DNA from 2 places in the Pseudoalteromonas issachenkonii genome. Region 2 is predicted to be linked to the other one. Evidence: predicted binding sites of a transcription regulator. Region 2 holds the regulator's gene; the other holds the start of a gene.
The links. The regulator FliA, encoded in region 2, starts transcription of late flagellar genes. The targets are predictions, from matches to a motif close to CTAAAGNTNNNNNNNNNNNNGCCGATA.
Positions count from the first base shown of each region.

Region 1 (12,575 bases), 690 kb from region 2:
TTTGCTATCGAGTGTGGCTATTAAAGCGGTTGAATTACATCAGCTTAATTCGCAGCTTGAGGTAGCTAAATCACAAGTAGTAGAGCGATTTCAAAAAGCCTTTCCAGGCACGCGGGTGCGCCCTCACTTAATTAAAAATCAAATACAGGGAGCACTGGATAAAGTGCAAGGTACGAGCGATGCTGGCTTTTTAGATTTAACCAGCAAGCTGGTGAGTGTATTTTCACAAGTGAGCGAATTTACACCGCAAACCTTACGTTTTGATAAGCGCCGTAATGAATTACGTATTCGTGCTCGTGCAAAAGACTTTCAAACCTTTGGTAAGGTTAAAGCCATTCTTGAGCAGCAAGGTGTGACTGTTGAGCAGGGGTCGTTAAATAATGATGGTGATTATATCGTCGGCGAAATTAGACTGCGAGGTGCACAATGAAACAGCAGTTCATGAAATATTGGGGTTCATTAAAAGAACAAGAGCAGCAGTTAATAATGGTTGCGGGTGGTGTATTTATTATTTTTGTTTTGGTAATGGGTATATTTAGACCCTTAAATACGGCAATAGAAAATGCGCAACAATCACAAATAAAACAACAAGAATTGCTAGCATGGGTAGACGACAGTATCGTTAAACTTAAAGCAGCAGGTAAAGCGCAAGCGGTGAGCAATCAAAACCTCAGCCAAATAGTGAATAATACGCGCGGTCGTTACAGCATTAATATTAGTAAAATGCAGCCAAATGATAATTCACTTCGTTTAACACTCGACTCAGTGGAGTTTAATCAATTAATCCAATGGATTGACGAGCTGGTTAATCAGCATGGTTTAAGCGTAGAAAATTTAGATTTAAGCCAAGATGATAAATCCGGTTATGTACGCGTTAGCCGTTTAGTATTAGAGAAGTAGTTAATGAAAAAAATAATAATTTTATCCATCGTTTTTGTAATTAGCTTTCTTGTTTTTAGCGTTATTAAATTGCCCGCTGCAGTGGCTTTAAATTTTGCTAAACCTTACTTACCTGCGCAGTTAGAGGTAGGGCAAACTTTTGGTACGCTATGGCAAGGTCAAATAATGCAGCTTCGCTTTCAAGGTGAACAGTTGAACAATGTACGTTGGGATATATCAGGCTGGTCAATCTTTAAAGCTCAAGTAAATACTAACTTACGTTTTGGTAATCCTCGCGAACGTGATGACATTTCTGGGTATGCAGATATTAGTTATTCTCTCACAAATGATGAACTTAGAATAACTGATACTGTAGTGCGTTCAACGGTTGAGCGCGCTATGCAGCGCATTGATTTACCGTTACCGGTTACTGCTAAAGGACGCGTTATTTTAGAGCTCGATGAATACGTTTCAGGCGCTCCTTATTGCCAATCATTACAAGGTGAAATAGCCAGCCCTGATATTGATGTGCAAGGGCTAACTGGCTGGTTTAATATAGGCGATTTAAGCGGTAAGTTAAGTTGTAAGTCGGGCGATGTAGCCATACTTATTGAGCCAAATAATAGATTAGGGTTAGAGGCTGATGCTACACTAAAAGCCAATTTTGATTTTAAAGTAGCGGGATATGTTAAACCTGATCTCACTTTACCGAAAGAAGTTCATGACGCGGTGAAGTTTTTAGGCAGACCAGATAACCAAGGTCGTTACCCACTTAAATTTTAATATTTTATATAAAGAGTTTTAATGCAAATACCTCAGTTTACTGAGCAGCATGCTAAGCTGCTCAGCGAGTTTTTAAATACCCAATCAGGCGCAATGAGCCTTACCCAAAGCCAAGGTTATTTATTTGGCGTTATATGTTCACCTGAGCCATTAGAAGTTCACCAATGGTTAGAAAATATTCTCCCTGATACAGCAAACGACCTTGATGAAGACATGTTGTTTTTGTTTATGGCATTACATCATCAAGTAAGTGAACAAGTATTTGAACTTGGTTATAAGTTACCCGCTGAGTTTGACCGTGAGTTTTGTCAGCAGTGGTCTGCAGGTTTTTTAACTGCAAGCCAAACGTATACTCATAAGTTACTCCAGAGTGAGCAACTAGATATTCAATACAAGCAAGCGCTTGAAAGTGCACAGGCGACTCTTAGCTTTTTTGCATTAGATAAACCAACGATTGCAAAGATTGCACAGCAAAATAATATCGATGAATTACATTTGTGTGCGCAGCAGTATGAATTAATGGGCGACTTTGCGTTAGGTTTTGCTGAACTTATAGAAATTGTCGCGCTTAATAGTGGTTTGTATACCGATGAAGGGTGGGATGAATAAGTAGGTAAAGCCTTAAGCGCCAATCTCTAATTCAATATCAGTGCAACCTTGTTTGCACTGTATTACTCCCTTACCAGGTTCGCTGGTGGCTAAATTTAACGTTAATACACCCTGGCAATGCTCACATTTAAGTGTTTTACCTTGTGCCAACTGCTTAAGCATAGTGCGGTGCTTGTGAAATGAGTTACTTGCTTTTTTATTTAATCCAGAAAAATCCATTATTTCACTCTCGCTTGCGCTAATGACTCTTTGATAATGCGACATACCGTTGTTAAACGTTCTGAATAAAAGTAAAGGTTTAGATCGCCTTGACGACAATAGCGTAGTTCAAACAACTTTACTGACTCATCATTGGTAAAGGTTTTATCAATATAGTCTTCTTCGGATCTTGAAAGTGCTAACTGTTTATTAATTTTGTTTCTTGTCATGGTTGCGACAGGAAAACGATCGACTTTAGTTGTGCTGCTTAACAAGCCTATACCATCACCGAGTAAGCGCTCACGAGGCTCTTTTACCAAGGGGTGATCAATGGTAAAAAATGCTAGGATCACAACCACTAGTATAAAAAATTTCTTCATAAATACACAAACCTTGATCCAAACAACACGTTAGTAGCCGGCAAGTGTAATAAAATACACCTTAAAAGCAAGTCACAAGTTGAATAAATTATTAGCAATCTAGTCAGTAATTTTAGCCAATATGCGTATAATAAGAGGAGTAATTAGATATTTCTGAAATATCTGAAAGTATACAAGTGCGACCTAAAGCGTATTATGTTTAGCATGTAAGTTGCTACACTTAGGCGAAAAGTACAAAAAGATTGCTGAATTTTTATTTCCTAGCGGCGTTGAGGAACTTCAATGGATAAGCAAATTAAAGTAAAAAACATACCAACAGAGGTTAAGATCCAAAAACCCGATCTGAGCCGTCAAGAAGATAGATTTAACCCACGCAACCGTATTTATGTGCGTGCTGTTTCAGGACTCCATCAATTACTAAGACAACGTATTGGCTTTTTAGGCATGCTGGCGTTTATGTTATTGCCATGGATCAACTTTAACGGTCAACAAGCTGTTTTATTTGAGCTAATGGAGCAAAAATTTAATATTTTTGGCTTAACCCTGTGGCCACAAGATTTCACCATTCTTGCATTTATATTTATGCTAGCAGCGTTTGCCTTATTTCTGGTTACCACTTTTTATGGTCGAGTGTGGTGTGGCTATACATGTCCGCAAACAGTATGGACCTTCATTTTTATTTGGTTTGAAGAAAAGTTTGAGGGCAGCGCTAACCAACGTAAAAAGTTAGATCAACGGCCGATGGATTTTGACAAGTTCTGGCGTAAAACAGCTAAGCACACTAGTTGGGTATTATTTTCTTTATATACTGCGTTAACGTTTGTTGGTTACTTCACGCCTATTCGCGAACTACTGCCTGAATTTGTTACCTTTAATGTAGGCGGTTATGCCTTAGTTAGTATCATTGTATTTACTATTTGTACTTATGGTAACGCTGGGTGGATGCGAGAAATTATGTGTTTACATATATGCCCGTATTCACGTTTTCAGTCAGCAATGTTTGATAAAGACACCTTTACTGTAAGCTATGATGAAACTCGTGGTGAAAACCGAGGGCCACGTTCTCGTAAACAAGACCCTAAAGAGTTAGGTTTAGGTGACTGTATTGACTGTAACTTGTGTGTGCAGGTTTGCCCAACCGGGATTGATATTCGTAATGGTTTGCAATATGAGTGCATAAACTGTGGCGCTTGTATTGATGCCTGTGACGGCGTAATGGATAAAATGAATTACCCTCGAGGCCTTATCTCTTACACCACCGAGCGTAATTTAGAAACACCGGAGAATAAAACCCATCCGCTGCGTCCAAAGCTGATTGGTTACAGTGTTATTTTAATCTTACTTACCGGTGCGCTGGTTGCTAATATCGCCATGCGTAAAACCATGGACTTTGATATTATTCGCGACCGTAATCAGTTGTATCGTGTCGATTTTAATGGTTTAGTTGAAAACACCTACACCTTAAAAGTAATTAACAAAGCACAATACGAGCAAACATTCTCTATTGATGTAACAGGGTTAGATAATTATAAATACTTAGGTGATACTACCTTTACAGTAAACGCTGGTGAATCGCATAATGTACCGCTATCACTGGTAATGGATCCTTATGATTTAAAAGCGCCAATGACCGAGTTTAACTTTGTGTTGTCGCCAATAAACGAGCCCGATAATAAAATATCGCAGCCAAGCAACTTTTTTAAGGCACGATAAGTCGCTTTATTAAAGGCAAACGAGCACTGTTATTAACAAAAAAGCGGGATATTCCCGCTTTTCTTTTATATAAGAAGTATATGAGTAAATTTAGCTTTATTGACTTAACTCCAGATCTTATTTTGGATGCCATAGAAAGCGTGGATATTTATGCTGAGTCAGGGTTGTTAGCGCTAAATAGCTACGAGAATCGGGTATATCAATTTGTAGCCGAGGGTGCAAAGCGTTACGTCGTTAAGTTTTATCGCCCTGAGCGCTGGAGCAAAGCGCAAATTCAAGAAGAGCATGACTTTGCTTTTGAACTAGCCGCCGCTGAAGTACCGGTGGTGGCGCCAATAAAACACAATGGGCAAAGCTTGTTTGAACATCAAGGGTATTTGTTTACTTTGTTCCCAAGTGTAGGCGGGCGTTTATTTGAGGTGGACAATTTAGATCAACTCGATGTGCTCGGGCGTTTAATCGGTCGTATGCATCAAGTAGCCAAAACGAAACCCTTTACCCAAAGACCGACCGTTACCTGTGATGAATATTTAGATACAGCTAAAGTTCATTTACAAAAAAGTAAGTTAGTCCCTATGGGATTAGAGACTTCCTTTTACACTATTTTAGATTTAGTCATTGCTCAAACTCAACAGCAATATAAAAATGTAGAAGGCATTCGCTTACATGGTGACTGCCATGCTGGTAATATCCTATGGGCAGGAGATGCATTAATGTTTGTTGATTTAGACGATAGCCGTCAAGGTCCTGCAATTCAAGATTTATGGATGATGCTCAGTGGCGATCGACAAACACAGCTGTTACAGTTAGACACTTTAGTGAATGCATATGAAGAGTTTTGCGATTTTGATCACTCACAACTTAAGCTGATCGAACCGCTTCGGGCTATGCGTATGATTCATTACATGGGGTGGGTTGCAAAACGTTGGAGTGATCCTGCTTTTGTACGGAACTTTTCATGGTTTGCAGATGACAAATACTGGGAGCAACAAATTTTAGCGCTTAAAGAGCAGTTTGCAGCTTTGCAAGAAGCCCCGTTAAAATTATTGCCATAATATTTTTATTTAAAAAGAAGTATAACGAGATATTCATGCTTAAAAAATTAAAACTAAGTTTACTGATCCTATGTTTACCTTTTGCAGCATTAGCTGCTAACTTTGAAGCGGGTAATCAATACACTGTAATTGATGTTGAAAAAAGTAAAACCCCGAATGTAACCGAGTTTTTCTCTTTCTATTGCCCACATTGTTTTAAATTTGAGCCGGTAGCCAAAGGGATTGCAGAAAACTTACCTGAAGGGGCTGAATTTGTAAAAAATCATGTCAACTTTTTGGGAGGCGTTTCACCACAAGCTCAAAGTAATTTAAGCTTTGCTTACTTAATCGCAAAGAAACACGGTCAAGCTGAAGCGGTAACAGCGCAAATTTTTAAAAGCATTCATATACAACGTGCGCCATTAACTGAAATTAAAGACGTTAAAAAGTTATTAGAGCTTAATGCAATTGATAACACGACATTTGATAACGACATCGCCAGTTTGCCTATCATAGCAGCTGAACGTGCCATGCAAGATAAACAGAATAAATATTCTGAACTTGGTGCATTAACTGGCGTGCCTACATTTATCGTAAATGACAAATACAAAATCAATATTAATACAATCAAGAGCCAACAAGAACTTGATGAGTTAATTAGCTTTTTACTAAAACTATAATTTTTGGAGCACCACAATAATGATCAAATTAGTTAAAGCAGGGTTACTTGCTGTATTACTCCCTTTAGCTGCAACCAGTTTTGCTGCCACTTACGAAGAGGGCGTGCATTACGATGTCGTCTCTGATCGTGCAACCAGAAAACCAGAAGTAAAAGAGTTTTTCTCTTTTTACTGTCCTGCATGTAATAACATGGAACCACTGCTGGCCGAGATCAAACCTAAGCTAGATAAAAACGTAAAGTTTAAGAAAAGCCATGTAGATTTTGTGGGTGTACGTGACCCAGAACATCAAACCATGATCAGCCAAGCATTAGCTACAGCTGAAGTACTACCTCAAAAAGATAAAATTATTTCAGCGATGTTTGATCATATCCATGCAAAGCGTGCACGATTTAATGAGTTGGCAGATGTAAAAGATGTATTTTTAGCGCAAGGCGTAGATGGCGACAAGTTTGATAAATTATTTGAAAGCTTCTCGGTACGTACACTTAGCTCTAAAATGAAACGCGACCAAGATTACTTTAAAGGCAAAGGAGCACTTCGTGGCGTTCCTACGTTTATCGTTAATGGTAAATACAAGCTTAACTTAGGTGGCGAGTCAGGCATTTCATCGCCAGAAGATGTAAGCGCACTTATTAACTACTTAGCAAATAAATAAGTAGTTTAGTGAAATAAAAAAGCTCCGAAAGGAGCTTTTTTATTTGGAGAAGAAAATTCATTATGGAAAAAATTTTAATCTCAAGTTGTTTGTTAGGTTTGCCAGTTCGTTATGATGGTAAAGGACAAACAATATTGCACCCTCAACTTAATTTGTGGCAAAAGCAAAATAGATTAATTGTATTTTGTCCTGAGATTGCTGGTGGTTTACTCGTGCCTAGAGCGCCCGCTGAGATAAAGCAAAATCGAGTTATTACAAATACTGCTGAGGATGTAACAAGTGCATTTGAAGCTGGCGCTAATAAAGCATTAGCCCTTTGTAATAAGCATAATATTCGCTTTGCTTTACTAAAAGAGTCTAGTCCTTCGTGTGGCCGTAATACAATTTATGATGGAAGCCATAGTGGGGTGAAAGTAAAAGGCATGGGGCTGACCGCTAAGTTATTGGTAAAGAATCAAGTTAAAGTATTTAGTGAAGAGCAAATACCAGCACTTATCAAGGCGCTGGTATTATAGTATTAGATTTTATTTTTTCTGTAAAAATACACCAGATTCAATATGGTGTGTGTAAGGGAACTGATCAAATATTGCAAAGCGCTTAACCTCATGGGTTTGCGTTAAGTGTTCAAGGTCACGCTCTAATGTGTCTGGGTTACATGAGATATAAATAATATTTTCATAATTAGCCACTAAGTCACACGTAAGCGTGTCCATGCCTGCTCTAGGCGGGTCGACTAAGATGGTTTGGCAGTTGTAACTACTCAAGTCAATGCCATCTAAGCGAGAGAAAGTACGCTCGCCTTTCATTGCCTGAGTAAACTCTTCGCTCGACATGCGAATAATATCTAAGTTAGTTACTTGGTTTTGAGCAATATTATATTGCGCTGAATGCACCGACGATTTTGATATTTCCGTCGCCAGCACTTTATTAAATGAACCAGCAAGTGCAATAGAAAAGTTTCCATTACCACAATACAGCTCTAGTAAATCATTGTTTAGTGGTTTACATAACTCTTGTGCCCACTCTAACATTTTAATATTCACCTTCGCATTAGGCTGAGTAAAGCTATTTTCTACCTGTTGATAGATTAGCTCTTGGCCATTCACCATTAAGCGCTCAGTAACAAAGTCATCGCCCAATTTTTCTTTTTGCTTACGTGCACGGCCAATAAAGTCAATTTTGTACTGGCTACTTAGCTTTTCCTTTAAGGCATTGATCTCAGTTAACCAGTGTTCATCAAGTGGCTTGTGATATAGCAAGCTCACTAAAATTTCACCACTGAGGGTTGATAAATAATCTATTTGAAATAATTTACGACGTAGTACTTCGCAGCCTTTTAAATTATCAATCATCACCTGCATAATTTCACCTACTAAAGGAGCTGCAGGGTCAAAGGTATCAACACGTATTTTATCTTTTGTTTGTTGATCAAACATAATATGAAACAGATCGTCACCATCGTGCCATACTCTAAATTCTGCACGTTGGCGGTAGTTAATGGGCTCAGAGCTAAATACTTCTAACTGTTTTACACCAAAACGTTGAAATTGCTCTGTAATACGCTGCTCTTTTTCATTTAATTGTGCATCGTACTGCGTGGTATCTATATTTATAACTGCCATTAACGGTATAACCTTATCGTTGAGATCTGTTTATCGGCGCTATTGTAGGGAGCGAAGCGTATTTGTCTAGTTTTGATCAAATATAGTGAGCTTTTTTTGAGCATTTTACTACAGTATAGGCTTACTTGGCCGATATAAGGGTAAGTCTAAATAGGAGTCTTCTCATGAAAATAGGTAACTTTAGTTTTGTTCCAAACAGTAATGCTAATAAATACAATACTAAACAAGCAATGCCACAGCCTAAAATAGACTCGCCACCAACCAGTTATCAGCAACGAGGAAAAGAACTGGCTGCTGCCGTATTAGGTGACAAAATGGCAAAAGAATTAGGTTTGCCGGTCGCTGAAACCAAAAAAGACAAACCACTGTTTGATTTTAATGAAGTCGTAAAAAATGTTTTAGACTTTGTTACAAGCTCGGTAAAAAAAGCCAAAGCCAATGGTGCCGATAACGACAAACTACAAGATATGCTGAATCAGGCACGTAAAGGAGTGCAGACGGGTGTTGATGAGGCTGTGGATGAATTAAAAGGCATGGGCGTATTTAATCAAGAACTTGAAGAGGGTATTGATAAATCTAAAGAGGGTATCTTTAGTGGCCTCGATAAATTTGAGCAGAACTTATTTAACCCACAACCTGCAAGCGTAACTGTTAGTCAGGCGCAATATGTAAGTTTAAGCAATAGTGCTGATTATACATTTACCACAGCAGAAGGTGATGAGGTGAGTATTAGCTTTGCAGATGCTTACCAATCGCAATCATCTAGTCGCTATCAAAAAACAGATGATTCACAATCATTTAGTACGCAATTTTCTGAATCCCGTGAGCTCTCTTTCTCGATGTCAGTAAACGGTGAGCTTAATGAAGACGAGCAGCAAGCCATAAATGATTTAATGGCAGAGTTACAAGATGTAAGTAAAACCTTTTTCAGTGGCGATTTAGATAAAGCATTTGAACAAGCCCAAGAACTCAGTTTAGGGAATGAACAGCTGGTGGCATTCTCAATGGACTTACGTCAAAGCAAAACCGTTGCTGCCATTAAAGAGTATGAACAAATTAAGCCAACATCAGAAAAAGTCATTGCCGAAACTGTTGCCCCTTTTAATGATGATCTAAAATCGGCTTACTCTAAAGCGCAAACCCTAGGATTAGAAAGTCAGCTATCAGGTATCATTCAATGGCTAAATCAAGATCAACAAGAAATAGATAAACTGGTTGATTACACTAACACCATGTTTGAAAACTTAGATAAATTAAACGCCGCTACTGCAAAGCTAGGCACTGAGTAAAACTACTTTCTTTTACAAAAGCCACATGGCAAACTGCCGTTCTTAGTAAAGAGTAGGAATGGTAGTTTGTCAGCGCACATCATGGTATTTGATTCAGGTATAGGTGGAACCACCGTGCTTGAGCATATTCAGCAAAGCATTCCTCATGCTCAATACAGCTATTTTATGGATAATGCATTATTGCCCTATGGCGCACAGTCGCAACAAACCATCATTAATCGCCTATGTGGATTGATTCAATTTATTAAAGATGAGTCACTAAATGTCGACTTAATTGTTATAGCCTGCAATACCGCCTCAACATCAGCGTTAAGTTCGGTACGTCAAATTACCGATATTCCTATTGTTGGGGTAGTACCTGCAATTAAACCCGCAGCGCAATTAACGCAATCAAAGCATATAGGTTTATTGGCAACTCCCGCAACGGTATCAAGCCCGTATACTGATGCACTTATAAAAGAACATGCCTCATCGATAACCACAAGTTTATATAGTAGTGTTGAACTGGTTACTTTGGCAGAGACTCTCTTTTTTACCCAGCACTTAGATCTTGATAAGTTGCACACTGAGTTAAACCGATTAAATATTAATAACGATATAGATGTGCTGGTATTAGGCTGTACTCACTTTCCTATTTTAGCTAAACCAATTAGTGATTACTTTAATACGCAAGTACAGTTATTAGACTCTGGTGCGGCCATTGCTAAGCGAGTTAGTTCTTTACTCAAATTAAGTGATAATCAAGCAGGCATAAAAAAGCCGCTGCACTATTATGCAACGGCTGATGTATGTAGTGATAAACTAGCGGTTAAGCAAGTTACACTGTTTGATCCGACTCTGAACGATAAGAGTTAGAATCATCTTCTTGTTTTTGTTTTGCTTCACGTACTTTCAAAGTACGTTGTTGGAACTCACTATCGTTTAGCTTAGCAATTGCATTATCAGCATCTGCTTGTGCCATTTCAACAAAGCCGAAACCGCGACGCTTGCCAGTATTCTTATCTTTTAACAAACGAACGTTAAATACTTTGCCTTGCTCTTCAAATAAAGTACGAACTACACCTTCATTTGCACGATAAGGAAGATTGCCAACATAAAGTGTTTTTGTTTTTACTTCGGCTTCTTCTGTACTTACTGATGACATTGCAGCAATAACAAGTCCACCAATTAATAAACCGGCACCGAATAGAAGTGCAGGGTCTAATGCTAGGCTTGCAAGCGCAAACTTAACGATAACAAAACCAACAACAGCAAGAATAACTGCGAAGATAAAAGATTTTTGATCGGGTAATTTCATTTTTGATCTACCAATAAACAGGAAATAAACATTAATTTAACATTGTGAACTTGCTATCTTAACGTCTTAATTGAACATAGCAATGAAATTTATAGCAAATAGTTAATAAGAGTGTAAAAAACAACCGATGGTAAGGCGTTTCAGTACTATTTTAGCCTCGTTTGTTTGAAACTTGAGCAAACGGTAAAAAGATCTAAAAAAAAGGTTGATCTGTTTTCGGATCTCCCTATAATGCGACCCCACTGAGACGGGGAACGCCAACGCATAGCGAGGCATGAGCTACTCAGTGAGTTGAGTAAAACTTAGTTTCGAAAAATTTCAAGTTTAACAAAATTAAGTGTTGACAAAAAAATAGGAAAGCGTAATATGCGCAGCCCTAGCGAGATAAAGTTAAACGCTTTAATCGCAACGTTCTTTAACAATATAAAGCAATCATCTGTGTGGGCACTCGTACAGATTGAGTTCTAACAGCCAAGCTTAGTTTACTAAGTAAGGCAAACAAATTTAGAGTCTCAATTTAAACTGAGTGACCAACAGCAATAACTACTTAGGTAGGAATTGCAGCACAGTCAATTCAATATCGAAAGATATTAAATAAATTCAGAATTCATTGAGCTGTCGAAAGACATAAAACTTTTTAATTGAAGAGTTTGATCATGGCTCAGATTGAACGCTGGCGGCAGGCCTAACACATGCAAGTCGAGCGGTTTATTCAGCACAGTCAATTCAATATCGAAAGATATTAAATAAATTCAGAATTCATTGAGCTGTCGAAAGACATAAAACTTTTTAATTGAAGAGTTTGATCATGGCTCAGATTGAACGCTGGCGGCAGGCCTAACACATGCAAGTCGAGCGGTAACAGAAAGTAGCTTGCTACTTTGCTGACGAGCGGCGGACGGGTGAGTAATGCTTGGGAACATGCCTTGAGGTGGGGGACAACAGTTGGAAACGACTGCTAATACCGCATAATGTCTACGGACCAAAGGGGGCTTCGGCTCTCGCCTTTAGATTGGCCCAAGTGGGATTAGCTAGTTGGTGAGGTAATGGCTCACCAAGGCGACGATCCCTAGCTGGTTTGAGAGGATGATCAGCCACACTGGGACTGAGACACGGCCCAGACTCCTACGGGAGGCAGCAGTGGGGAATATTGCACAATGGGCGCAAGCCTGATGCAGCCATGCCGCGTGTGTGAAGAAGGCCTTCGGGTTGTAAAGCACTTTCAGTCAGGAGGAAAGGTTAGTAGTTAATACCTGCTAGCTGTGACGTTACTGACAGAAGAAGCACCGGCTAACTCCGTGCCAGCAGCCGCGGTAATACGGAGGGTGCGAGCGTTAATCGGAATTACTGGGCGTAAAGCGTACGCAGGCGGTTTGTTAAGCGAGATGTGAAAGCCCCGGGCTCAACCTGGGAACTGCATTTCGAACTGGCAA
Region 1 covers NZ_CP011030.1:3,118,918-3,131,492, reverse strand. Annotated here, with positions in the region: gene gspL (type II secretion system protein GspL) at 1-430, shown strand, start outside; gene gspM (type II secretion system protein GspM) at 427-900, shown strand; gene PISS_RS14495 (type II secretion system protein N) at 904-1,662, shown strand; gene PISS_RS14490 (UPF0149 family protein) at 1,684-2,271, shown strand; gene PISS_RS14485 (hypothetical protein) at 2,284-2,490, opposite strand; gene PISS_RS14480 (hypothetical protein) at 2,490-2,849, opposite strand; gene ccoG (cytochrome c oxidase accessory protein CcoG) at 3,132-4,562, shown strand; gene PISS_RS14470 (serine/threonine protein kinase) at 4,643-5,617, shown strand; gene PISS_RS14465 (thiol:disulfide interchange protein DsbA/DsbL) at 5,653-6,276, shown strand; gene PISS_RS14460 (thiol:disulfide interchange protein DsbA/DsbL) at 6,296-6,934, shown strand; gene PISS_RS14455 (2-thiouracil desulfurase family protein) at 6,997-7,449, shown strand; gene trmA (tRNA (uridine(54)-C5)-methyltransferase TrmA) at 7,459-8,556, opposite strand; gene PISS_RS14445 (DUF5610 domain-containing protein) at 8,721-9,845, shown strand; gene murI (glutamate racemase) at 9,912-10,700, shown strand; gene PISS_RS14435 (RNA recognition motif domain-containing protein) at 10,663-11,142, opposite strand; rRNA gene PISS_RS14430 (16S ribosomal RNA) at 11,933-12,575, shown strand, end outside.
Region 1: PISS_RS14445 (DUF5610 domain-containing protein) is a predicted target of FliA. The motif match lies at 8,665-8,691, and genes of this name have one in related genera.

Region 2 (12,575 bases):
TCACCAAAGGTGCTGGTCGTATTTCAGAGGTATCAGCGCGTTTTACTCTAGATGCTATGCCAGGTAAGCAAATGGCCATAGATGCAGATATGAATGCCGGTTTTATCAGTGCCGAGCAAGCCAGAGAACGTCGTGAGGAAGTAACCCGTGAAGCTGACTTTTATGGTTCTATGGATGGAGCTAGTAAATTTGTAAAAGGTGATGCTATTGCTGGCATAGTCATTTTAGTGATCAATATTGTGGGTGGCTTATTTGTTGGCATGATCCAACATGATTTAAGTTTTTCACGCGCTATGGAAGTGTACACACTATTGACCATTGGTGATGGCTTAGTCGCGCAATTACCTTCATTACTACTTTCAATTGGTACTGCAATTGTTGTAACCCGTCAAAATGAATCGCACAACATGGGCGATCAGTTTAAGAAGCAATTAGGTAACGAAAAGTCGTTATTTATTGCCTCAGGTATCCTTATTACTATGGGCTTAGTCCCAGGTATGCCACACCTTGCATTTTTAAGCTTAGGGGCGCTTTTAGGTTACCTTGCATACTATACTCAACAAAATAAACTGAAATTAGCCGCTGCAGAAGCAGAAGAAGCCGAAAATGCGGCCTCAGGTACCGGAATTGCGGCTAAACAAGAGCAAAAAGAACTGGGTTGGGATGATGTTCAACAAGTTGATGTTATTGGTTTAGAAGTCGGTTACCGACTCATTCCTCTCGTTGACCAATCACAAGGTGGCGAGCTGTTAAACCGTATTAAAGGAGTGCGTAAAAAACTATCTCAAGAGCTAGGCTTTTTAGTGCCGCCGGTGCATATACGCGATAATCTAGAACTCGACCCAAATGCATACCGCATAACCATGATGGGTGTATCAAGTGGTGAGGGTGAGCTTAAACATGGTGATGAATTAGCGATTAACCCAGGCCAAGTATTTGGCCCGTTAAAAGGAATTGAAACTAAAGATCCTGCGTTTGGTTTAGATGCAGTTTGGATAAAACCTGATCAAAAAGATGAAGCACAGTCTTTAGGTTACACGGTGGTTGATTCGGCTACCGTGGTGGCAACCCATATTAGCCAGTTACTCACCAATAGCGCCGCTTTATTACTCGGACATGAAGAAGTACAAAACTTATTAGATATGTTAGGTAAGAGTCACCCTCGCTTAGTTGAAGGACTTGTACCTGAGGTATTACCGCTGACCACCATCGTGAAAGTACTACAAAATTTATTAAACGAAGGGGTGGCAATACGAGATATGCGCTCAATTGTTCAAACCCTTGTTGAGTATGGCCCTCGCAGCCAAGACCCAGATGTATTAACGGCTGCAGTGCGAATATCACTGCGTAGATTAATCGTTCAAGATGCCGTTGGTATGTCTTCTGAAATCCCTGTCATAACCTTGGCGCCTGAGTTGGAACAGATGTTGCATCAGTCACTTCAAAATGCAGGTGATGAAGGTGCCGGAATAGAACCAGGGCTTGCTGATAGACTTCAAACATCATTGAATGAAGCGCATCAAAATCAAGAAATGGCCGGTGAACCTTCAATATTGCTAACGTCAGGAATGTTACGCACTGTGTTATCTCGATTTGTTAAATACACCATTCCAGGATTGCGAGTGATGTCTTATCAAGAGATACCAGATGAAAGACAGATCAAGATTGTCAGCTCTGTAGGCCAACAATAAGATTTTAAAGGGGTTTGAATTATGAAAATTAAACGTTTTTTTGCTAAAGACATGCGCACTGCACTAAAAGAAGTAAAAGAAGAGTTGGGTGTTGATGCGGTTATTATGTCAAATAAAAAACTAGCTAATGGCGTTGAAATTGTTGCTGCAGTTGATTACGACAAAGCAGCGACAAAACCGCCAGAGCAGCCTCAAAGCCAACCCGCTGCAAGAGCTTCATTTGCACATACTGAGCAAAGTTCACATAATTTTGTTAAACCAGAACCGCAACGCGCTCAACCTAAGCCACAAGCAAAGGTTGCAGATAGCTTACAAGCCTTACTAGAGCGTCAGTCTCCACGTCCTCGTTCAGCAGAGCTTGCTTCAATGTTTTCACACTCTGGCATTGACACTTCTGGCCACTATCAAGAACAAGAGCCTGTGCAATCACGACCTAAAAATATGTTTGAACGTGAACAAAGCGCGCCAGTGCGTCCTCGCACCCAAGCCGATAGCTTAGGTTTTGACGATTTAGACAGTGGCTTTGACGATTTAGATTCACCCAGCGCACCGCGTCAGCAAACAATGCATAAAGAATCCAGTGACATCAGCACAATGCGTGAAGAAATGAACGCAATTCGTCAACTATTAGAGCACCAAGTATCAGGTTTAATGCAGCAAGATATGGCACGTCGCGACCCGACCCGTGCATGTATGATTGACCGCTTAGTCGGTATGGGGATAGAGAAAAATGTTGCTGAGCAAATGGCATGTTTTGTACCAGACGATGTGTCTCGCCAACAAGGCTGGAAAGCTTTATTGAACATGGTTGAAGATCAAATGCAAACCACGAACAACGAAATACTTCGCCAAGGCGGTGTTTTTGCGTTAGTCGGGCCTACAGGCGTGGGTAAAACCACCACAGTTGCAAAACTGGCAGCATTGGGTGCACAAAAATACGGTGCCGATAAAGTAGCGCTTATTACTACCGATACCTACCGTATTGGTGCTTATGAGCAGCTAGCAACGTATGGTCGTATTATAGGTTGTGGCGTTAAACAAGTTAAAGATGCAAATGAATTAGCAGAAGTTTTATACCATTTACGAAATAAACGTCTAGTCTTAATTGATACAGCGGGAATGAGTCAACGTGATTTACGCTTAACTGAGCAGTTAAACACCTTGATGCGTAATCAGCGTGTTGATATACGTAGTTATTTAGTATTAAGTGCGACGGCGCAAATTAATGTATTACAAGAAACAGTAAGGCACTTTAAAAAAGTACAGCTAAGCGGATGTATTTTTACTAAACTTGATGAGTCATTGAGTTTAGGTGAGATTATTAGTATTGCGATTCAAAATCGTCTCCCAATAGGGTATCTTACTAACGGTCAGCGAGTACCAGAAGATATTAGAGTGGCAAATGCCGAAAAACTAGTAAAAAAAGCTGAGCAATTGTATTTAAAAAGAATAAAAGCACAACAATCACGACACCAATCAGTGGCGTCGAGCACAGTAGAGATGTATGATTAACACAGTTTTAGATCAAGCAAGCGGCCTTCGCAAAATGAGCAAGAATAATAATAACGGCGTAAAAGTTATCGCTGTCACCGGCGGCAAAGGTGGAGTGGGTAAAACGAACGTATCCCTTAACACGGCAATCGCGTTAGGCCAACAAGGCAAACGTGTGCTTGTACTAGATGCTGATTTAGGATTAGCGAATTGTGATGTGATGCTTGGACTGCGCGTTGAGCGTAATTTATCTCATGTTTTATCGGGCGAATGTGAACTTGATGATATTTTAGTCGAAGGTCCCGCAGGCATAAAAATAGTGCCTGCAACATCGGGTTCGCAAAGTATGGTTGAGTTATCACCCTCAGAGCTCGCTGGACTTATTCGTGCATTTAGTGAACTTAACACCGACTTTGATATTTTAATTGTTGATACCGCTGCGGGTATTTCCGATATGGTGCTGAGTTTTTCTCGCGCAGCGCAAGATGTGGTTGTGGTGGTATGTGATGAGCCTACATCAATTACCGATGCCTATGCTTTAATTAAAGTACTTAGCCGTGAGCACGGCGTTTATAAATTTAAAATTGTTGCCAATATGGTGCGTAGTTTACGCGAAGGGCAGGAATTGTTTGCAAAACTTTCAAAGGTTACCGACCGATTTTTAGATATATCAATGGAGTTGGTTGCAACGGTTCCATATGATGAAAATATGCGCAAATCAACGCGCCGCCAAAAAGTAATTGTTGAGGTTTTTCCTGGGTCGCCTGCTGCAATTGCTTTTAAAACACTGGCTACAAAAATTGCTAAGTGGCCAACACCTAGTCAAGCCTCGGGTCATTTAGAGTTTTTCATTGAGAAACTAGTTAGTAACTAACAATGACAATACCGGTGAATAGAGCTATGGGATATCAGTCAACACAAAATTTAAATATGATTGTTGAAAAGCATGCCTCATTAGTCAAAAAAGTGGCGTGCCATTTAATTGCTCGTTTACCGGCCAGTGTGCAGCTAGATGATTTAATTCAATCGGGTATGATTGGTTTAATTGAAGCTTCAAAAAACTTTGATGCGAGCAAAGGCGCAAGCTTTGAAACCTTTGCCGGTATTCGTATTCGTGGTGCGATGATAGACGAAATGCGCCGAGGCGATTGGGTTCCACGTTCAGTTCACAGAAAAAGCCGTTTGGTTGCAGAGACTATTGTTGCGCTTGAGAACAGTTTAAACCGTGAACCTAAAGATAGTGAAGTTGCTGAAAAACTTGAAATTTCGCTAAATGAGTACCATCATATTTTAAACGATGTAAATGTAAGTAAAGTGTTAGGTATTGAAGACCTTGGTATAGATGACGATGTGATTACACCTCATGGCCAAGATTTAGCACTAGACAAACCGTTCAATAATGTTAAAAATGAACGGTTTAATGAGTCTTTACTCAGTGCAATAAAGTCGTTACCGGAAAAAGATGCAATGGTGCTTTCTTTGTACTATAACGATGAGATGAATTTAAAAGAAATTGGGCATATACTCGATGTAAGTGAATCGCGTGTAAGTCAGATACATGGTCAGGCGATGATTAAGCTTAAAGCAAAAATCAATGACTGGATAAACTAGAAGTAAGTAAATAAAGGTTCAGGCCTCACTGGAGGATGTTTTGGATAAAAACATTAAAATTCTTGTTGTTGATGATTTCTCAACAATGAGACGTATTATTAAAAACCTGTTGCGCGATTTAGGTTTTACCAATGTTCAAGAAGCAGATGACGGGTCAACTGCTTTGCCTATGTTGCAAAATCAAGCGTTTGATTTTGTTGTAACAGATTGGAATATGCCAGGCATGCAAGGTATTGATCTTTTGAGGGCAATTCGAGCTGATGAAAAATTAAAGCATATTCCTGTTTTAATGGTTACAGCAGAAGCTAAAAAAGAACAAATAATTGCTGCGGCCCAAGCAGGTGTTAATGGTTATATTGTTAAACCATTTACTGCAGGTACATTGAAAACTAAATTAGAAAAAGTGTTCGAACGCTTAGGTTAATGAGAGGGAGAGGCTTATGTCAGCACCTGCTGCGCCTCAGATTACTTTAGAACAAGCTCGCCAGTTAGTTGTTTTTTTAGAAAATGGTGAGCAAGATAAAGCGAATCAGTTAATTTTAGAAACAGCTTCACAAGAGCAATCACAGTTATTTGCTGAGGTGGGTAAGTTGACGCGTCAACTGCACGAAGCTTTAAAAAGTTTCGAGTTAGACACGCGTTTAACAGACATTACCACTGATGCCATCCCTGACGCAAAAAAACGCCTTAACTATGTCATGGAAATGACAGAAAACGCAGCCAATAAGACAATGGATGCGGTTGAAGCAAGCTTACCATTAGCACAAGAAATCGCTGACGAAATAGCTGATATCAAGCCAACGTGGGATCGTTTAATGAACCGCGAAATAGAGCTTGGCGAGTTTAAATCACTTTGTCATAGTATTGATAAGTTTATGAGCAGTTCTCATCACAAAACCGATGAGTTACAAATGCTGATGACTAATGTGCTGATGGCTCAAGACTATCAAGATTTAACGGGTCAGGTTATTCGCCGTGTTATTGAACTTGTCCGTGAAGTTGAAGAAAGTTTAATTCACCTGTTGACTGCATTTGCAGCGCAAGGTGGTGAGGTTGAACCAACTGAACAACCAGAAAAAATAGAAGATCCCATTGTTGCACAAACACTAGCAGGTCCCGAAGGGCCTATTATTGATAAAGAAACGCGTAATGATGTTGTATCTGATCAAGATGAAGTTGATGATCTATTATCAAGTTTGGGCTTCTAATAGGAGAGTACTGCATGAGCTTTGAAGTCGATGAAGATATTTTACAAGACTTTTTAGTAGAGGCCGGAGAAATCCTTGAGCTTTTATCTGAACAGTTAGTAGAACTGGAAAACAACCCAGATGATACTGAGCTACTAAACGCAATATTTCGCGGTTTCCACACTGTAAAGGGTGGCGCTGGCTTTTTGGCTATGACAGAGCTTGTTGATGCATGTCATGGTGCTGAAAATGTGTTTGATTTACTGCGCCAAGGTGTAAGAACAGTTAACTCTGAATTAATGGATGTGATTTTACAAGCACTGGATACCATTAATGAAATGTTTGCCACGATTAAAAATCGTGACCAGCCAGAGCCTGCTGATCCAGAATTACTTGCAGTACTTCACAAACTTGGACAGCCACCGACAGCAGAAGAGCTTGCCGGCGATTCTGTGGTTGAAGATATAGCTCCTGTCGAAACCCCATCGGTAGAGCCCGAACCAGTTGCAGAGCAACCGAGCAACGATGCTGAAGAAGACCCGTTTGCTTTTGATGAATTATTTAGCGGCCCAGATAGCAGCAGTACTGAGTCTCAGATTGATGAAATAACCGAAGACGAATTCGAAAGCCTACTTGATGAACTTCATGGAAAAGGGCAAGCCCCACAAGAAAAACAATCATCATCAAGTGACAATGATGTCAGTGGTGATATAACTGACGATGAGTTTGACAGCTTATTGGATGAACTTCATGGTGTAGGCAGCTTTGGCGAAGTGAGCCAAGCAACCGCAAGTACACCACAACAAACACCATCAGCCCCTGTGGCTCCACCAAGTAACGAGCAAAGCTCGGGCGATGATGAAATAAGTGACGACGAGTTTGAAGCGTTACTTGATGAACTTCATGGTAAAGGTGCACCTAAGTCGATAGAAACACCGGCTCCTGTAAGTAAACCAGAACCAGTGGCAGCTAAAAAGCCAGAACCAGTTGCTGCAGCTAAGCCACAGCCTAAACCAGAGCCAGCTAAGCCTGCTCCTGCGGCACAAGCAGCTAAAGCTGCGCCGCCTAAAAAAGCAGCGCCTCCACCGGCAGAAACAACAGTACGTGTTGATACCAAACGCCTAGACCAAATAATGAACATGGTGGGCGAGTTAGTACTTGTGCGAAATCGCTTAGTGAGTTTGGCGACTAATTCTGATAGCGAGGCTATGGGTAAAGCTATTTCCAACTTAGATGTTGTGACTGCTGATATCCAAGGTGCAGTAATGCAAACACGAATGCAGCCAATTAAAAAAGTATTTGGCCGTTTTCCTCGTGTTGTACGTGACTTAGCACGAACACTTAAAAAAGATATTAATTTATTACTTGTCGGTGAAGACACCGATTTAGATAAAAATTTAGTGGAAGCATTGGCCGATCCATTGGTGCATTTGGTTCGCAACTCGGTCGACCATGGTATTGAAATGCCCGATATTCGTGAAGCATCGGGTAAACCTAGAACAGGTACGGTGACTTTATCAGCTTCGCAACAGGGTGATCATATTCTACTTACCATCCAAGATGATGGTGCCGGTATGGATGCTGAAAAGCTTAAAAAGATTGCGATTAGTAAAGGGGTGCTTGATCACGACCAAGCGAGTCGTCTTTCTGATACTGAAGCTTATAACCTTATTTTTGCACCTGGATTTTCAACCAAAGAAGAAATCTCAGATATTTCTGGCCGTGGTGTTGGTATGGATGTGGTTAAAACAAAAATCACTCAGCTCAATGGCTCGGTTAACATAAAATCAGAAATGGGCGTAGGGACTACTTTAGAAATCAAAGTTCCACTAACACTTGCGATATTACCTACCTTAATGGTGGTGGTGGGAGAGCAAACCTTTGCCTTGCCGCTAGCGGGTGTAAGTGAAATATTCCACTTAGATTTAACAAAAACTAATGTGGTTGATGGCCAGCTAACGATTATTGTTCGTAAAAAGTCGATTCCATTATTCTACCTTGAACATTGGCTTATAAAAGGCGCTGATAGAGGTCAGCGAAAAGCACAAGGGCATGTCGTTATTGTGCAAATAGGGACTCAAAAAGTAGGGTTCGTTGTTGATTCACTAATAGGTCAAGAAGAAGTGGTGATCAAGCCTCTAGATGCATTATTGCAAGGTACGCCGGGTATGGCGGGTGCGACTATTACCTCTGATGGTGGAATTGCACTGATATTAGATGTACCGAGTATGCTAAAGCATTACGCTGGATAATAAAAAGTAGGTATAAACTTTATGCCTACCCATTCATTGAATAAGAGAGCGAAATGGCTGTTAAAGTTTTAGTAGTTGATGATTCAAGCTTTTTTCGCCGCAGAGTGAGTGAAATTCTTGAACAAGACAGCGGCATTGAGGTAATAGGCTTTGCTGTAAATGGCCGAGAGGCCGTCGAAAAAACAGCTCAGTTACGTCCTGATGTTATCACCATGGATGTTGAAATGCCGGTGCTGGATGGTATTAGTGCTGTGAAAGAGATCATGGCGAGTAATCCAACACCTATTTTAATGTTTTCATCGTTAACACGAGCAGGGGCATCTGCCACTTTGGATGCGCTTGATGCTGGGGCGATGGACTTTTTACCTAAAAAGTTTGAAGATATTGCTCGCAATAACGATGATGCAATTAAGTTATTGCAAAATAAGGTTAAGGAAATAGGCCGCCAGCGTATTGGAAGAATTACGAGAACGGCCCCATCTCCAAGTATTAGTAAACCAGCGTCAAACAGTTCTGAACGCTTTTCTAACCTTGCTAAAAAGCCGATAGTTCAACCTGATCGTAGCTTTAATAATGCGAGTCCTGCACCTAATAACAGCAGTGCCTCAGCGCGTGCCAGTGGTAAGCAGTATCAGTTAGTTGCTATTGGTACATCCACAGGTGGGCCAGTTGCACTGCAAACTATTTTGACGCAATTACCTGCTAATTTTCCACACCCTATTTTACTCATACAGCATATGCCTGCTGCATTTACCCCGGCCTTTGCTACTCGCTTAGATGGCTTGTGTAAGATTAAAGTAAAAGAAGCGCAGCAAGGCGATAGATTACAACCTGGGTGCGCTTATTTAGCGCCAGGTGGCCAGCAAATGATGGTAGAAGGACGTGGCTCTAATAGAACCCTTCGTGTGTTTGAAGATAAAAATGAACGAGTAAACTATAAACCAAGTGTTGATATTACCTTTGCCAGTGCGGCCAAAGCGTATCAAGGTGATGTGCTTGCCATTATTTTGACAGGCATGGGTGCAGATGGTCGTGATGGTGCTCGCATGCTTAAGCAAACTGGCGCTACAATTTGGGCTCAGGATGAAAAAAGCTGTGTTGTCTATGGTATGCCTCAGGCGATAGCCAGTGCAGGTTTAGCGAGCGAAAGCATTAGCCTTCATGATGTGGCTGCACGTTTAAAAAGAGAGGTTGGCTGTGGATAAGCTTTCTGTTTTAGGATTACTGGTTGCATTAGGTGCTATTGCAATCGGTTATTCTTTAGAGGGAGGTGTGGTATCTGCGCTGTTTAATGGGCCTGCACTAATTATTGTATTAGGCGGTACATTAGGTGCGGTGATGCTACAAACATCAGCCAATACATTTAAAAAAATGCTTAGTATTACTCATTGGGTTTTTATTACCGACGACCATGATATTGAAGATGCTATTGAGCAAGTAAAACGCTGGTCGCATAAAGCCCGTCAAGAAGGCTATTTAGCATTAGAAAACGAAGCACTTGCGCATTCAGATCCCTATGCTGCCAAAGGACTGAGTTTATTAGTTGATGGCTGTTCAGAGCAAAAACTACGCGATACTCTCGAGATTGACTTATTACTTGAGCGAGAACGATTACTTGAGGCTAGCCGGGTATATGAAGCAATGGGTGGGTATAGCCCAACTATTGGTATTTTAGGTGCGGTACTTGGGCTTATTCAAGCCATGTCATTTATTAACGATCCTGAGCAGTTAGGAACGGGTATTGCCACCGCGTTCATTGCAACTATATATGGTGTTGGTTTGGCTAATTTATTATTTTTACCTATGGCCAATAAGCTAAAGCAACGGGTTGAACAAAAGATGCTTTATCACGAAATGTTAGCGGAAGGTGTAATTGCTATTAGCCAAGGTGAGAGCCCTATTAATATTGAACTAAAGCTTGAAGCCTACCGCGTTGAACGTCCAATTTTACAGGCCCATTAGCGCCTATGTTACGCCGTCGCTTACGTCATCACCAATTAAAGAGCCAACATACTGAGCGTTGGTTAGTTTCTTATGCGGATTATATGACCATAATGTTTGCATTTTTTGTTGTATTGTATGCAATTGCGATAAACAAAGAAGACAACATCAAGGTTTTATCTGATTCTCTTGAGCATGTTTTTGATAAGTCTGCAAAACAATATTCTCAGCAGGGTAACGGGGTAAATGGTGATGCTTTATTGCTTGAAAGGGTGACCCCTGAGGCTGAAATACTCTATGGCGAAAGTATTCAAGAGCAAGAGCAAGGCCCAATGTTACTCGATGGTCAAAGTGACAATAGCAATATTAGTCAACGCCACTTAGGTAAGCCGCTGGATAGTTTATTGGCTAAATTACAATCGTCGCTGATTGATGAGATACGCAGTGGCGAGGCTAGCTTAGAACTAAGCCAAGACTGGTTGGTTATTGAGCTCAATTCCGGATTGTTGTTTGCCAGTGGTAGTGCTGTTGCACATAACAAGGCCAAAGAGATTGTAAAAAAAATTGAAGCAATCATCGCATCAGTCGATAACTATATAAGAGTACGCGGGTATACAGATAACGAAACCATACGAAATGAAATATTTCGTTCTAATTGGGAGTTATCAGTGGCGCGTGCAACCTCAATATTAGTTGAACTAGAGCGTTTGGGCATTGAATCCGCGCGCATGGCCATTGAGGGATATGGTCAATACTCGCCCTTTGCCGATAATGATACCGAAGCTGGGCGTGCTGAAAACCGTAAAGTCGTGATTGCACTTTCTAAATATGGTTTAGCACCAGAGCCCTCTGATGAACAAACGAAATCATCAATTTCAGTATCAGAGCAAAGTCAGCCAGAAATTGAGCTACCTGCCCAAGACGATACAATAAAAATAATCCGTTTACCGCATGGTGGCATCCGTGTTACCACGCGCAACGAACAGTAATTAGGATGTAATGTGAAAGTTTGGACAGTAGCCAATCAAAAAGGGGGAGTAGGCAAAACCACTACAGCGGTTAGCCTTGCAGGGATCCTTGCGCTTCAAGGCAAGCGCGTGTTATTGATTGATACAGATCCTCATGCTTCACTAACCTATTACTTTGGTATTGATTCAGAAGATTTAGAGGTCAGTGTTTACGATATTTTTACTCGCGGCTCGAGTATGAAAAGTGAAGAAATACTGCAAGCATTATGCCCCTCAACAATTGAAAACCTTGATATTTTACCTGCAACTATGGCGATCGCGACACTTGACCGTAGCATGGGTAATAAAACGGGAATGGGCCTGATTTTAAAAAAAACACTGGCTAAAATTAGCGAGTATTACGATTATGCAATTTTAGATTGCCCACCTGTTTTAGGTGTGCTGATGGTCAATGCGCTTGCCGCCTGTGAAAGAGTGTTAGTGCCGGTGCAAACTGAGTTCTTGGCGCTTAAAGGGCTCGATAGAATGATGCGTACTATGGAGTTAATGCAAACCTCTCAAGCGAAAAGCTATGAATATACTATAATTCCAACTATGTATGATAAACGAACCAAAGCATCGCTTGAGGCCTATAAAACATTACAAGAAACGTATAAAGAAAAAGTATGGCCAGGCGTTATTCCTGTTGATACTAAATTTAGAGATGCAAGTTTAGCGCAAAAAGTACCGGTAGATTTTTGCCCAAATGCGCGTGGAGTCTATGCTTATAAAGCATTACTTAAATATTTAATAAAACAAGGTTAATAAATGAGTAAGCAATTATTTGCTAATGAAAAAGTAGTCACTCAGTACTTAGGGGCGTTATTATCTGATGACGAACCAACAAAAGACCTTGAGCCTGTTGCTAAACTGCTTGAGCAGGTAACGTATGAAGAGCAAAAAGAACAACCAGTAATAGTTGAGCCTGTTGTTGAAGTTGAAAAGCTTAATAAGCAAGTATCGAATGTAGAAATTGACACCCACCAAGAGCAACACGTCGTGCCTGAGCAAGAGGTGGTTGTAGGTGGTGAAGCTGACTACTTTGATGGTGAGTTTCAAGCGCTGTTTTTTGAAGTGGCAGGGCTTACTTTAGCGGTGCCGCTAAAAGCCTTAGGTGGCATTCATGAGCTTGGAGAAGTAAATCATTTATTTGGCAAGCCTAAGTGGTTTAAAGGGGTTATGATCAACCGAGAAGAAAAACTCAATGTTGTTGATACCGCTCGCTGGGTTATGCCTGAAAAGTACGATGAGCAGTTAGAGGCATCTTTAAATTATCAATATCTCATCACTTTAGGTGATAGCCAATGGGGTTTATTAGCAGAAAAACTAATAAATAACATTACATTGAGTAAAGAAGATGTAAAATGGCGTACAAATAACAGTAAGCGCCCATGG
Region 2 covers NZ_CP011030.1:2,429,799-2,442,373, reverse strand. Annotated here, with positions in the region: gene flhA (flagellar biosynthesis protein FlhA) at 1-1,691, shown strand, start outside; gene flhF (flagellar biosynthesis GTPase FlhF) at 1,713-3,203, shown strand; gene PISS_RS11320 (MinD/ParA family ATP-binding protein) at 3,196-4,056, shown strand; gene PISS_RS11315 (RNA polymerase sigma factor FliA) at 4,083-4,793, shown strand; gene cheY (chemotaxis response regulator CheY) at 4,834-5,217, shown strand; gene PISS_RS11305 (protein phosphatase CheZ) at 5,234-6,001, shown strand; gene PISS_RS11300 (chemotaxis protein CheA) at 6,016-8,232, shown strand; gene PISS_RS11295 (protein-glutamate methylesterase/protein-glutamine glutaminase) at 8,286-9,437, shown strand; gene PISS_RS11290 (flagellar motor protein) at 9,430-10,194, shown strand; gene PISS_RS11285 (flagellar motor protein MotB) at 10,200-11,162, shown strand; gene PISS_RS11280 (ParA family protein) at 11,175-11,945, shown strand; gene PISS_RS11275 (chemotaxis protein CheW) at 11,949-12,575, shown strand, end outside.